Regions from separate parts of the Methylobacterium sp. AC433 genome, predicted to be linked through region 2. Evidence: predicted binding sites of a transcription regulator. Region 2 holds the regulator's gene; the other holds the start of a gene.
What was found. The regulator PhoB, encoded in region 2, activates phosphate uptake and scavenging genes when phosphate is short. The targets are predictions, from matches to a motif close to TGTCATNNANCTGTCAT.
Positions count from the first base shown of each region.

Region 1: a site for PhoB is predicted at 2,246-2,262, ahead of AC0IWM_RS01925 (CorA family divalent cation transporter). Genes of this name have one in related genera too.

Region 1 covers NZ_CEEDBN010000001.1:397,254-404,549, forward strand. Annotated here, with positions in the region: gene minD (septum site-determining protein MinD) at 1-482, shown strand, start outside; gene minE (cell division topological specificity factor MinE) at 479-778, shown strand; gene AC0IWM_RS01920 (NupC/NupG family nucleoside CNT transporter) at 812-2,062, opposite strand; gene AC0IWM_RS01925 (CorA family divalent cation transporter) at 2,322-3,344, shown strand; gene AC0IWM_RS01930 (Orn/Lys/Arg family decarboxylase) at 3,470-5,812, shown strand; gene AC0IWM_RS01935 (GNAT family N-acetyltransferase) at 5,812-6,420, shown strand; gene AC0IWM_RS01940 (hypothetical protein) at 6,468-6,683, opposite strand; gene AC0IWM_RS01945 (helix-hairpin-helix domain-containing protein) at 6,773-7,296, opposite strand, start outside.
Region 2 covers NZ_CEEDBN010000001.1:632,891-640,186, reverse strand. Annotated here, with positions in the region: gene AC0IWM_RS03115 (SDR family NAD(P)-dependent oxidoreductase) at 1-217, shown strand, start outside; gene AC0IWM_RS03110 (matrixin family metalloprotease) at 298-1,338, shown strand; gene phoB (phosphate regulon transcriptional regulator PhoB) at 1,409-2,113, opposite strand; gene phoU (phosphate signaling complex protein PhoU) at 2,143-2,868, opposite strand; gene pstB (phosphate ABC transporter ATP-binding protein PstB) at 2,970-3,788, opposite strand; gene pstA (phosphate ABC transporter permease PstA) at 3,840-4,733, opposite strand; gene pstC (phosphate ABC transporter permease subunit PstC) at 4,777-5,751, opposite strand; gene pstS (phosphate ABC transporter substrate-binding protein PstS) at 5,947-6,984, opposite strand.

The DNA.
Region 1 (7,296 bases), 240 kb from region 2:
AGTTCGACTGGGTGATCTGCGACTCCCCGGCCGGGATCGAGCGCGGCGCCACGCTGGCCATGCGCCACGCCGACGTCGCCGTGGTGGTGACCAACCCCGAGGTCTCCTCGGTGCGCGATTCCGATCGCATCATCGGCCTGCTCGACTCCAAGACGCTCAAGGCCGAGCGCGGCGAGACGATGGACAAGCACCTGATCCTCACCCGCTACGACCCTGCCCGGGCCGATCGCGGCGACATGCTCAAGATCGAGGACGTGCTCGAGATCCTCTCGATCCCGCTGCTCGCCATCATCCCGGAGAGCATGGAAGTCCTGCGCGCCTCCAACGTCGGCTGCCCGGTGACCCTGAACAACCCGCTCTGCGCCCCGGCCCGCGCCTACACCGACGCCGTGCGCCGCCTCAACGGCGATGCGGTCCCGATGTCGGTCCCCACCGACAAGAAGTCCTTCCTCGACAAACTCTTCACCCGGAGGGCAGCATGAGCCTCCTCAACATGTTCAACCGGCGCGGTTCGGCGCCGGTCGCCCGCGACCGCCTCCAACTCATCCTCGCCCATGAACGGGCGGGGGTCGGCGGCTCCGATCTCGTGATGGTGCTGCGCGAGGAGATCCTCGCGGTCATCGCCAAGCACGTCGAGGTCAACAGCGACAAGGTCCAGATCCGCCTCGACCGCGGCCAGGACATGTCGACGCTCGACATCGACATCGAGCTGCCGCTCACGGCCATCACCAAGGCCGGTCCCGCGAAGGTCAAGGCGGCGAAGCTCGCCGCCGCATGAGCCTCTCCACGCCCGTCCCGGCCGGCACAGCCGTCAGGCACCGATGAACAACCCGGCGAGCGTCGCGCTCGTCAGGTTGGACAGGGTGCCGGCCAGGATCGCGCGCAGGCCGAACCGGGCGATCTCCGCCCTGCGCTCCGGTGCGAGGCTGGCGAGGCTCGCGAGCTGGATGGCCACCGAAGTCAGGTTGGCGAAGCCGCAGAGCGCGAAGCACAGGATCGCGGCCGTCCGCGGGTCCAGGTTGCCGCCCTTCAGCACCGGCGAGAGCTGCGCATAGGCCAGGAACTCGTTGAAGGCGATCTTCTGGCCCAGCGCCCCGCCGACGAGGCCGGCCTGCTCCCAGGGCACGCCCATCAGCCAGGCTAGGGGTGCGAACACCGCGCCGAGGATGCCCTCCAGGCTCAGGGCGGGATAGCCGGCGAGACCCCCGGCCCAGCCCATGAACCCGTTCAGCAGGGCGATCAGGCCTGTGAACGCGATCAGCATCGCCCCCACCGACACCGCCACGGCCAGCCCCTTCTGGGTGCCGTCGGCCGCCGCCTCGATGACGTTGACCGCCCGCGTCTCCGCGAAGGTGACCCGCGTGGAGGTGACCCGACTCGGCTCCGTCGTCGGCACCAGGATCTTGGCGAAGAGGAGGCCGCCCGGCACCGCCATGGCGCTGGCCGCCAGCAGGTACTCCATCGGCACGCCGAGGGCCGCGTAGCCGGCGAGAATCGTGCCCGCCGTGGACGCGGCCCCGCTCGACATCACGGCGAACAGCTCGGCCGAGGTCAGGGCCATCAGGAACGGACGCAGGGCGATGGCGATCTCGCTCTGGCCGATCGCGATGGTGATCACCGCCGAGAAGGTCTCGATCCGCGACGTGCCGATCACCCGCTGCAGCACGGTGCCGATGGCCCGCGCCGCCGCCTGCATCACGCCGAAATGGTAGAGCACCGCGATCAGCGCCGAGACGTAGAGGATCTGCGGCAGGATGCGCAGGGCCAGGATGAAGCCGCTGCCGCCGAACAGTTCGAACATGCGCGGCTCGACGAGGCCGCCGAACAGGAACGCGGTGCCCCGGTCGCCGTAATTCAGCACGGTCTGGACGAAGGAAGCCGCCGCGGCGAGGCCCATGCGGCCCGCCGGGATGAACAGCACCAGGGCGCCGAGCGCCACCTGCAGCGCCAGGGCCGAGAGCACCACCCGCGGCGAGATCGCCCGCCGATTCGTCGAGAACAGCACCGCGACGGCCAGCAGCAGGGCCAGGCTCGCGCCCGCGTGGAAAAGTTTCTCGACCATGCCGCCCCGCTGTTCTGGCTCAAGCGGAGCAAGCCCGATGCCGGGCCGCTTGTCGCGGGGGAAGTGGCGGCATCCACCGCTGCTCGCCCCGGACGGATCGCCCATGACGGCGTGCCTCCCTTCGCCGCTTTGTCGGGAGAGGAGCGCGCGGGCGGTCGCCTCCCCATCTCCGGTACCGGCCACCGTCATGACAGTGTCGCCCGCGCTTGCGATCCAGCGCGGCGACCGTCGGCGGTTTGCCGGCAACAGGGCCGGCCGCATGCAGCGCCTTCTCACCGATACCACCGCCCTCCCGTGCCTGCTCTTCGCGATCGCGTTCGACGCGGAAGGGCGCGGGCGCCTGCTGGAGGCGGATGGCGGCCTGCCGGCGCCCGTCGCCGAGGGATTCCTCTGGCTGCATCTCGACCTCGTCGATGCACGCCTCGACGGGCTGATCGCCGCCGGGCGCCTCGGCCCGCCCGCGCTCGCCGCCGCCACCTTCGCCCGCGACGGGCATCAGCGCGTGGTGATTGAGGGCGCCGATCTCGGCCTCGTGATCGCCGATCGGGAGCGCGAATTCGGCGGCCGGATCGAGGACGAGCCGGCCGGGCGCCTGCATTGCGTGTTGGGCGCGCGCCTCCTCGTGAGCGGACGACGGCACGCCACCGCCGCGGCGGAAGCCGCCCGCGACGCGGTTCTGGCCGGGCGGCGCGTCTCCAGCCCGGCGGGACTCCTCGAGATGTTCGTCACCGGCGTCGCCGCCTCCCTCGACGCCTCTGCCCGGCGCTTCTCCGACGCCCTCGACGCCATTGAGGACCGGATGCTCGACGAGGATCAGCCCGACGATCCCCGACCGCTGGCGCCGATCCGCCGGCAGGCCGTGCGCCAGCATAGGCAGCTCGCCGGCCTCAGTGCGGTCTTCCACCGCCTCGAATCCGAGACCGAGGAAGAGGACGACGCCCTGCCGGAGGCGGTGGTGACCATGGCCGCCCGGGTGGTCCAGCGCCTCGATTCGCTTCACCGCGACATGCTGGTCCTGTCCGAGCGCAGCCGCCTGCTGCAGGACGAGATCGCCGGGCGCACGGCGGCCGAGACCAACCGCCAGCTCTTCACCCTCTCGATCCTCACCGCCCTCTTCCTGCCGCCGACCCTGGTGACCGGCGTGTTCGGCATGAACACCAAGGGGTTGTTCCTCGGCGATTTCGAGAACGGCTCGTTCCTCGCCCTCGTCATCTGTGCGGCGGCGGCCCTGGCGGTCTACGGCGTGATCCGCCGCCTCGGGCTCGTCAAACGGCGCGGCTGATCGTAAGCCGGCTCCCCGTCGCGCCGCGCGGAGCCAGAAAACACCGCGACCGCCGCAAGATCGTCATCGAAGCGTCACGTCCCGTCGCGAACGGTGCGCCAAACGCCCCTGGGAGCCTTTTCCGCATGGATTTCTTTCGCCGCTTCACCGTCCTGATGTGCGCGCCGAACTTCGACCCGGACGATCTCGAGGGCGTGCGCGTCCAGCAGATCATCGGCTCCGTGGAGAAGCTCGGCTTCGAGGTGGTGCGGGCCCGGCGCGTCGAGGACGCGGCCATCGCGGTCCAGACCGATTCGGCCATCGGCTGCATGGTGGTGGATTGGGGCAAGCGCGGCCTCGACGGCAAGGCGGCCGCACTCATCAACCTCATGAGGAAGCGCGGGCTGGAGATGCCCATCGTCATCATGGTCCGCCGCAAGCGCCTGGAGGACATCCCCGTCGAGGTGCTGGACTTCATCGACGGCTACATCTTCCTCGCCGAGGAGACCCCGGACTACATCGCCCGTGGCCTGGTGAGCCGGGTGAAGCAGTATGCCGAGACCCTGAAGACGCCGTTCTTCGGCGCGCTGGTCGATTACGCCGAGCAGGGCAACCAGCTCTGGACCTGCCCGGGCCACAATGGCGGCATCTTCTACAACCGCTCGCCGATCGGGCGCATCTTCGTCGAGCATCTCGGCGAGGCGGTGTTCCGCGACGATCTCGACAACTCGGTGCTCGATCTCGGCGACCTCCTCGTCCACGAGGGCCCGGCCCTGAAGGCGCAGAAGGAGGCTGCCGTCATCTTCGGGGCGGAGAAGACCTACTTCGTCCTCAACGGCACCTCGGCCTCCAACAAGATCGTGCTCTCCGCCCTGGTGGCCGAGGGCGACCTCGTGCTGTTCGACCGCAACAACCACAAGGCCGCGCATCACGGGGCGCTGTTCCTCGGCGGCGCGATACCCGTCTTCCTAGAGACCGACCGCAACGCCTACGGCCTGATCGGCCCGATGTACCACGAGGCCCTCGACGAGACCGTCATCCGCCAGAAGATTCGCGACAACCCGCTGATCACCGACAAGGAGGCCTGGCGGCGCGAGCGCCCGTTCCGCGTCGCGGTGATCGAGCAGTGCACCTACGACGGCACGATCTACAACGCGCAGATGATCCTCGATAAGATCGGGCATCTCTGCGACTACATCCTCTTCGACGAGGCCTGGGCGGGCTTCATGAAGTTCCACCCGCTCTTCGCCGGCCGCTTCGCCATGGGACTCAAGGGGCTCGACGAGACCTCGCCCGGCATCATCGCCACCCAGTCGACCCACAAGCAGCTGGCGAGCTTCTCCCAGGCCTCTCAGATCCACACCAAGGACAGCCATATCCGCGGCCAGACCCGGCGCATCGAGCACCGGCGCTTCAACGAGACCTTCCTGGTCCACGCCTCGACCTCGCCGTTTTACCCCCTGTTCGCCTCCCTCGACGTCGGCGCACAGATGATGAAGGGCCGCTCCGGCGTCGTGCTGTGGGACGACACCATTCGTCTGGGCATCGAGTGGCGCAAGAAGGTCCGCGCCATCCGCCGCGAGTTCGAGGAGAAGGAGGGCGATCCCCTGCGGCGCTGGTTCTTCGACCCCTTCGTGCCGGACACGGTTAAGGGACCCGACGGCAAGGTGCCGTGGGAGAGCCTCTCCACCGACGAGCTCGCCGGCAACGCGAAGTATTGGGAGCTGACGCCGGGGGCCGACTGGCACGGCTTCACGCACGTGGCACCCGACTATGCCATGACCGACCCCAACAAGCTCACCGTGCTCACCCCCGGATTCAACCGGCACACGGGCGAGTATGCCGAGCACGGCGTGCCGGCGCCCATCGTGGCGCAGTACCTGCGCGAGAACCGCATCGTGCCGGAGAAGAACGACCTCAATTCGCTCCTCTTCCTGCTGACGCCGGGCGTCGAATCCTCGAAGGCCGGCACGCTGATCTCCGGCCTCGTGGCCTTCAAGCGCCTGCACGACGACAACGTGCCCCTCGAGGAGGCGATGCCGGAATTCGTGCGGCGCCGGCCCAATCGCTACAAGGGCGTACGCCTGCGCGACCTCTGCGCCGACTTCCATGCCTTCCACCGCGAGCACGGCACCAGCACGCTCCAGCGCAAGCAGTTCGAGCCGGGGCACCTGCCCGAGATGGTGATGACCCCCAAGGAGGCGGTGCAGCAGCTCACCCGCAACAACGTCGATTACGTGCCGATCGCGGAGGCGGAGGGGCGCGTGGCGACGACCTTGCTTCTGGTCTACCCGCCGGGCATCGGCACGGTGCTTCCGGGCGAGCGATTGGACGAGCGGGCCAAACCCATGCTGGACTACTTCAAGATGTTCGAGCGCTCCGCGAACCTGTTCCCGGGCTTCGAGGCCGAGATCCAGGGCGTGTTTCGCGATGTCGATCCGGATGGGACCATCCGGTTCTACACCTACGTCATGCGCGAGGGCCGCTGATGGCGGGCTCGTCCGAGAGCGACCCCGACCTCGTCATCCGGCCCTCGTCGGATGCCGACGTGCCGGACATGGTGGACATCTACGCCCATCACATCCGGCGCGGCGTCGGCGATGTCGGGGACTTCGAGGAGGACCCGCTCCATCCCGACGACCTGAAGAAGCGGCGCAAGGCCATGCGCAAGAAGCGCCTGCCGCACCTCGTGGCCGACCGGGACGGGATCGTGGCGGGCTATGCCTACGCGGTACCGTTCCGCAAGCGCCCGGCCTACCGCTACACCCTCAAGCACTCGATCTACGTCCATCACGAACACCTGCATGCCGGCATCGGCCGGCGTCTGCTGCCGGCGCTGATCGAGGCCTGCGCGGCGGGCGGCTACCGCCAGATGATCGGCTACATCGACGCGCAGAACGAGGCGTCGTTGCGCCTCCACGAGGCCTGCGGCTTCGTTCGCGTCGGGCTGCTGCCGGCGGTGGGCTACAAGTACGGGCGCTGGAGCGACAGCGTCATGGTCCAGTGCGCCCTCGGAACCGGGGCCACCGACCAGCCCGGCACCTGGACGCGCCCGGTCGAGGCGGTGGTGGCCGGGCACGACTGGATCGGGAAGTAGGGATCGACGGGATAGGTCCGGCCGCACAGGGCACCGGACCGGAGACTCTATTGCTGTGACCGGTTGATCAGTGCCTGCAGTGCCCGGGCCACCGCCTCGCTGACGTTCTTGCGGTACTTGCGGTGGACCAGCTGGCCGTTGTGATAGATGTCGTGTTCGACGTAGAGCTTCTCGCCGTCCCAGCGGACGATGTTGTCGGTCTCGGTGGTCTCCTCGACGCCGAGATCCTCGCGAAAGGTAACGCCCCCGGCTTGCGCAAACATGGCTCGTCCCTGGTGTTCGAAGCGACTTTCCGGCTTCCTGGAGCCGCATCTTAGGCAGGCGGCGCGCGCCGCGCTACCCGAAACGGGTTTCAGCGCACCGTGACCTGATCCTTGATCCGCTCGTAGACCGCCCGGCTGAGGACGCGCTTCGACAGGAGCTCGCCGACGGAAGCGTAGGGGCGCTTCTGCACGATGGCCCGCCCGATCATGCCGCCGCCCCGCAGGCCGTTCAACTCGGCGACGCTCCCCGTATTGAGGTCGACGATCGCAATCCCGCGTGGCCCCGCCGTCTCGGCGGCGTTGTCGATGTCCTGCTCGCCGGCCGATGGGGCCGCCGGGCGAGCCGCATCGACGAAGCTCCGGTCGGGGGGCGGGGGCGCCTGGGTCGGCCCCGGAAGGCTCGGCGGCAGGGTCACGTTCGGCGATGGCGCCGGCACGGCCGGCGGAGACGCGGCGGGGGGAGTGGCGGGCTGTGGCGCCGGGGCAGGGCTCGGCTGGCGCGCGGGCGCCGGGGCCACCGGGGAGACGGGACGCGTGACGGCCGGCGGCATCGCCGCCTGGGTTCCGGCCTTTCCGGTCTCGGGGGTCGTCCGGACGGTCGGGGCGTCCGCCG
Region 2 (7,296 bases):
CATGGCGCAGGGGCAGGCGGGAACGGGAGGCGAGGTCGACCTCGACGCCGCGGGCCGCGCCTTCGTCGCCGAGCATCGCCCGACCTCGCTGATCGGCCGCCTCGCCACCGTCGAGGAGGTGGCCAGCATGGTCGCCTACATCTGCAGCCCGGCCGCCAGCGCCACCAGCGGCGCGGCGCTTCGCGTCGACGGCGGCGTCGTGCGCAGCATCGTGTGAGGGACCGCACCGGCGGGTGCGGTTAAGGCAATCGTAAGCTCTCCGACCGACCCTGGCCCGAACGGACGGGAGGGGAGCCGATGGGGGATTATGCGCTGGAGGGTCCGCGCTGGGGCGCGGGCGCGGCGGGAACGGGCGGTGGCACCGTGACCTGGGCCGTCGACGGCACGATCCCGACCACCTTCCTCGGCATCCTCCAGGGCGCCTTCGCGACCTGGGCCACCGCCGCGAACATCGCGTTCCAGCAGGTCGCCTCGACGGCGACCGCCCAGATCGACTTCACCCTCGGCGGCATCGACGGCCTCGGCAACACCCTGGGCTACGCCAACTATTCCTACAGCGGCCAGCGCATGCAATCCGCCGCCGTGACCTTCGACAGCGGCGAGGGCTGGCACGCCTCCGGCGCCCGCGTGATCAGCAACCAGAACGTCGACCTCGCCGTCGTCGCCCTGCACGAGATCGGCCACGCCCTCGGGCTCGACCATTACAACGCCAAGCCCGAGGTGATGAACGCGATCCTCAATCCCGCCATCACCACCCTCGGCGCCGGCGACATCGCGGGAATCCAGGCCCTCTACGGCGCGCCGAGCGCCCCGGCGGTGGTCGTGGCGACCCCGGCGGCCCCCGTCACCGCCAGCCCCGTCACCAGCGCCGTCACGGCGGTGTACCGCTTCTACGACACGCATACGGGCGATCACTTCTACACGACGAGCACGGCGGAGAAGCTGCAGATCCAGCAGACGCTGCCGTGGTTCACCTACGAGGGCACCCCTTGGGCGACTCCGGCCAAGGGCGCCGACACCGTCGACGTGTTCCGGTTCTTCGACACGGTCTCGAACGCCCACTTCTTCACGACGAGCGTCGCCGAGCGCGACCAGGTCCTGAAGACCGCGCCGAGCTACAAGTACGAGGGCGTGGCCTTCGAGGCCTACGCGGATGCGAGTGCGTCGGGCGGATTGACCCTGGAGCGCTTCTACAACACCCAGACCGGCCAGCATCACTTCGCTGGCAGTGCCGAGGAGGCCAACGGCATCAACCACGGCGCCGCCGGCCCAAACTGGGTCGACGAGGGCAAGGGCTTCACCGTCCACCTGCCCACCGACACCATGCTGTTCGCCTGAGGGCGAACCCGGGCGCCGACCGCAATCGGCCGTTCGGGGGCCGGCCCTTCGGCCGAGTTGCTCGGCTGAGCTACTCGGCCTCCGCCTCGAACATCTCGTCGAAGGAGTAGCCCGAGCCGCGCACGGTGCGGATCGGGTCGCTCTGGCGCGGGCGGTTGAGGGCCTTGCGCAGGCGCCCGACATGGACGTCGACCGTGCGCTCGTCGATGTAGACGTCGTGGCCCCAGACGCCGTCGAGGAGCTGCTCGCGGGAGAACACCCGGCCGGGGCTCTGCATCAGGAATTCGAGGAGCTTGAATTCCGTCGGCCCGAGATGGATCTCGCGGCCTTCCCGGCGGATGCGGTGGCTGACCCGGTCGAGCTCGATGTCGCCGGCCACCAGCAGGTTGGCGACGTGGGCGGGCTTGGCCCGGCGGAGCAGGGCACGGACCCGGGCGAGGAGCTCGGGCACCGAGAACGGCTTCACGATGTAGTCGTCCGCCCCCGTGCCGAGGCCGCGGATGCGGTCGCCCTCCTCGCCGCGGGCGGTGAGCATGATCACCGGCAGCCGCTCCGTCTCGCGCCGGGCGCGGATGCGGCGGCAGAGCTCGATGCCCGACAGGGCCGGCAGCATCCAGTCGAGCAGGACGAGGTCGGGGACCTGCTCCTGCAGGCGCAGGTCCGCCTCGTCGCCGCGCGCGGCCGAGTCGACGATGAATCCCTCGGCCTCGAGGTTGTAGCGGAGGAGGAGGGTGAGGGCCTCCTCGTCCTCGACGATCAGGATACGCGTACTCATCGTGCGCTTTCGATCAGACCGGCACGGGTTCAGGCCGCGCCGGGCATGTCCACGGTGGCGTAGTTGGAGGCGTCGTTCTTCGGGCGCTCGCGCTCGGCCAGGAGGTTCTCGCCGGTGACGAGGTAGTGGATCGTCTCGGCGATGTTGGTGGTGTGGTCGCCGATGCGCTCGATGTTCTTGGCCACGAACAGGAGGTGCGTGCAGAACGAGATGTTGCGCGGATCCTCCATCATGTAGGTCAGGAGTTCGCGGAACAGCGAGTTGTAGAGCGCGTCGATGGCGTCGTCGCGCTCCCACACGTCGAGGGCGGCCTTGATGTCCCGGCTGGCATAGGCGTCGAGGACGTCCTTGAGCTGCTCCTGCACCAGGTCGCTCATGTGCTGGACGCCGATGACGATCTTCTGCGGCTGGACCTGGTCGGCGATCGCGACCACGCGCTTGGCGACGTTCTTGGCCAGATCCCCGATGCGCTCGATGTCGTTCGAGACGCGGATCGCCGTCACCGTCTCGCGCAGGTCGATCGCCAGGGGCTGGCGCCGGGCGATGAGCAGGATCGCCCGCTCCTCGATCTCGCGCTGGAGGGTGTCGAGGCGGGTATCGGCGGAAATCACCGCCTGGGCCAGGGGCGAATCCCGGCGCACCAGGGCCTCTCCGGCCTCGGTCATCATCTTCTCGGCGATGCCGCCCATCTCGGAGATCGAGCGGCGCAGATCTTCGAGGTCGGTGTCGTAGGAAGTGACGATGTGGTCGGGCATGGGTGTGCTCCTCGATCGGGCCTCCTGTCCGGTGCCCGCCCTGATGGTGTCTGGCGCGGGCCGCCACCGGCCCACGCGGGTCGGTTCCGGCCTGCCGAGGATCAGCCGAAGCGGCCGGTGATGTAGTCCTGCGTCTGGCGCTTCTCCGGATTCATGAAGATGCGCGTCGTCGGGCCGAATTCCACCAGCTCGCCGAGGTACATGAAGGCGGTGAACTGCGAGATGCGCGCGGCCTGCTGCATGTTGTGCGTGACGATGACGATGGTGAATTCCGAGCGCAGCTGCTCGATCAGCTCCTCGATACGGCCGGTGGAGATCGGGTCGAGGGCCGAGGTCGGCTCGTCGAACAGGATCACCTCGGGACGCTGGGCCACCGTGCGGGCGATGCAGAGGCGCTGCTGCTGGCCGCCGGAGAGGCCCATGCCGGACTGCTTGAGCTTGTCCTTCACCTCGTCCCAGAGGGCGGCCTTGCGCAGGGATTCCTCGACGCGCACGTCGAGGTCGGCCTTGGGCAGCTTCTCGTAGAGGCGCAGGCCGAAGGCGACGTTGTCGTAGATCGACATCGGGAACGGGGTCGGCTTCTGGAACACCATGCCGATGCGCGAGCGCAGCTCGTTGAGGTCGACCTTGGAATCGAGGACGTTCTGGCCGTCGAGGAGGATCTCGCCCTCCGCGCGCTGGTCCGGATACAGGCTGTAGATCCGGTTGAAGGTGCGCAGCAGGGTCGACTTCCCGCAGCCCGAGGGGCCGATCAGCGACGTGACCTGGCGGTCGTGGAAGTTGAGGTTGACCGACTTCAGGCCATGGAAGCTGCCATAGTAGAAGTTCAGGTCCTTCACGGCGATGCGGACCGGTGAGGACTCGTCGGCCTTGTGGCGTCCGGTGAGCTGCGCGGACGTGATCCCGGGGGCGGCGTTCATCGGTTCAAGATCCTGTCGGTCGGAATGCGGGGAGGTGCGGCGCGCCGGAGATCAGCGCGAGCGCTCGGACTTGATGACGAAGCGGGCCACGATCGAGAGGGCGAGGATCGTGACGGTGATGAGGAGGGCGCCGGCCCAGGCGAGCTGTTGCCAGTTCGGGTAGGGCGAGAGCGCGAACTGGTAGATCATCACCGGAAGGTTCGGGATACCGCCCATCAGGTCGGAGCGGAACCAGCTGTTGTTGTTGAGCGCGGTGAAGAGCAGCGGCGCGGTCTCGCCGGCGATGCGGGCGAGCGCCAGGATGATGCCGGTGACGATGCCGGCGCTGGCCCCGCGCCAGGTGATGCTCTTGATCACGATGGAGGGCGGGGCGCCCAGGGCCGCGCCGGCCTCGCGCAGCGTCGAGGGCACGAGGCGCAGCATGTCCTCGGTGGTGCGCACGATGACCGGGGTGGCGATGATGGCCAGCGCCACCGCGCCGGCCCAGCCGGAATAGGAGCCCATCGGGCGCACCATCAGCGTGTAGACGAACAGGCCGATGAGGATCGAGGGCGCCGAGAGCAGGATGTCGTTGAGGAACCGGATGACGTCGGCGAGCTTCGAGTTGCGGCCGTACTCGGCCAGGAAGGTGCCGGCCATCACGCCGACCGGGGTCGCCACCAGGATGCCCAGGAAGGTCAGCACCAGGCTGCCCAGGATCGCGTTGGCGATGCCGCCGCCCTCGGAGCCGGGGCCCGGCGTCGGCTCGGTGAAGAGGGTCGGCGAGAAGCCCTTGATGCCCTCGACCACCAGCATGAACAGGATCGAGCCGAGGACGACGATGCCGATCAGGGTGGCGAGGGTGCTCGCCAGGATCAGGGTCTTGTCGGCGATCCGGCGGCCGGGGCGGACCCGGCTGATCCGGGCCGGCGCGGCGGTGGTGGCGAGGGGGGTGGCGGCGTCCATGATGGGTTCCTGACGTCTCGAGGCGGGCCGGGGCGATGCGGCCTCAGGCGACCTTGGCGCGGCGGGTGAGGATGCGGGCGATGATCAGGACGAAGAAGGTGATCACGAACAGGATGCAGCCGAGTGCCATCAGGGAGTTCAGTTGCAGGCCGTCGGCCTCGTTGAACTCGTTGGCGATGCGCGACGCGATGGTGGAGCCCGGGTCGAAGACCGAGCCCGAGAGCCGGTTGGCGTTGCCGATGACGAAGGTCACCGCCATGGTCTCGCCGAGCGCCCGGCCGAGGCCGAGCATGATCGCGCCGATGATCGAGACCGAGGCCTGGGGCACCAGGACGTGGCGCACCACCTCCCAGGTGGTGCAGCCGATGCCGTAGGCGCTCTCGCGCAGCACGGTCGGGATCTGGTCGAGCATGTCGCGGGTGATCGAGGCCACGAAGGGCACGATCATGATCGCCAGGATGATGCCGGCGGTGAGGATGCCGACGCCCGAGGGGACGCGGGCGTAGAACAGGGTGCCGACGATCGGCATGCCCTCGACCACGTTCGAGACCGGCACCTGCACGAAGCGGGCGAAGAGCGGCGCGAACATGAACAGGCCCCACATGCCGTAGATGATGCTCGGCACCGAGGCGAGGAGCTCGATGGTCATCGAGACCGGCTTGCGCGCCCAGCCGGGGCAGAGCTGCGTCAGGTAGACGGCGATGCCCAGGGAGAGCGGCACGCCGATGAGCAGGGCGAGGAAGGCGGAGGCCAGGGTGCCGACGATGGCCACGAAGGCCCCGTACTGCTCCTGCCCGATGTTCCAGGCGCTGGAGGTGATGAAGCCGAAGCCGAACTCGTTGAAGGTCGGCCAGGCACCGTAGGCGATGGAGCCGAGGATTCCGGCGAGCACGAACAGCACCAGGAGCGCCGAGCCGTAGGAGGCCGCGCGGAACAGGGTTTCGCCGAGGCCGCCGGGCGTCTTCCGGGCCGAGGCGCGGTCGCGCGTCAGGGCGATCTGGTCAGTCAAGGCGGCCATCCGAATGTCTTCTCTTCACCGGTCGGCGTCCTAGCCTGCGCCGGTCGCCGGCGCGAGGGGGGATCACCGGATCGTTGCCAAAGGGGGTGGCGAGGGGAGAGCGGCGCCGTGGCGCCGGTCTCGTCCGTCGCGGTCGCGGGGGCGCGGTGGCTCGCCCCCGGAGTCTCGCGGGCCGGAGGCCCGCGAGGGATGGGCTCACATGTTGAAGACGGGCTTGCCGTCCTTGCCCTTGATCTCCTTCCACGCGTCGTGGATCTGGCCGACGACGGCGTCGGGCAGCGGCACGTAGTCGAGGTCGATGGCGAGCTTGTCGCCGTTCTTGTAGGCCCAGTCGAAGAACTTCAGCACGTCGGCGGTCTTAGCCGCGTCGACCGGGTCCTTGTGGACGAGGATGAAGGTGGCGGCGGTGATCGGCCAGGCATTCTCACCGGCCTGGTCGGTCAGCGAGATGCCGAAGCCGGGGGCGGACTTCCAGTCGGCGCTGGCGGCGGCGGCCTGGAAGGCCTTGTCGTCGGGCTGCGGGAACTTGCCGGCCTTGTTCTGGATCAGGGTGTGGCTGAGCTTGTTCTGCTTGGCGTAGGCGGACTCGACGTAGCCGATGGCGTTGGGGACCTGCTTGACGGTGGCGGTGACGCCCTCGTTGCCCTTGCCGCCCTGGCCCACCGGCCAGCTGACCGTGGTGGCCGCGCCGAACTCCTTCTTCCAGGGCTCGGAGACCTGGGAGAGGTAGGTGGTGAAGATGTTGGTCGTGCCGGAGGCGTCCGAGCGGTAGACGGGGGTGATGTTGGCGTCGGGGAGCTTCAGGCCCTCGTTGAGCTTGGCGATCTTGGCGTCGGACCACTTGGCGATCTTGCCGGCGTAGATCTCGGCGATGATCTCGCCCGTGAGCTTGAGCTTGCCCGGCTCGACGCCCGGGATGTTCACCACCGTGACGACGCCGCCCATGACGGTGGGGAACTGGACGAGGCCGTCCTTCTCCAGGGCCGGGCCCTTGAGCGGCGCGTCGGTGGCGCCGAAATCGACGGTCTTGGCCTGGATCTGCTTGATGCCGCCGCCCGAGCCGATCGACTGGTAGTTGAGGCCCATGCCGCTGTCCTTGCGGTAGGCTTCGGCCCACTTCGAGTAGACCGGGAACGGGAAGGTCGCGCCTGCTCCGGTGATGTCGGCCGCCTGGGCCGGCGCGAGGGTGGCGAGGCCGAGGCCCACGAGGGCGGCGAGGGTCGTGAATTTCATGTGCTGGTCTCCTGGTGGAGCGTGCATCGGCACCGTGAGCCGCAGCCCCCGCGCCGTTGTGCACCGCGCCATACGGCGGGTTGGACCAAGGCGGTATGACGATTGCGCGACAGTTCGATGACATACGGCCGTGCCCCAGGGCGACCGGGCGCGATCTGAGCAGTTTGCCGGGGATGGCCGGACGGGAACCGGCGCCCGGGCGCGGACCGGGTCCGCGCCTTGAATCGGAATCCGCGGGAGGCTATCGCCGGGTCCGAGGGTGAGTCGCGTCCGCCAGGGACCGGGACGGCCCCGCTGCCGGGTGCGGTCGTG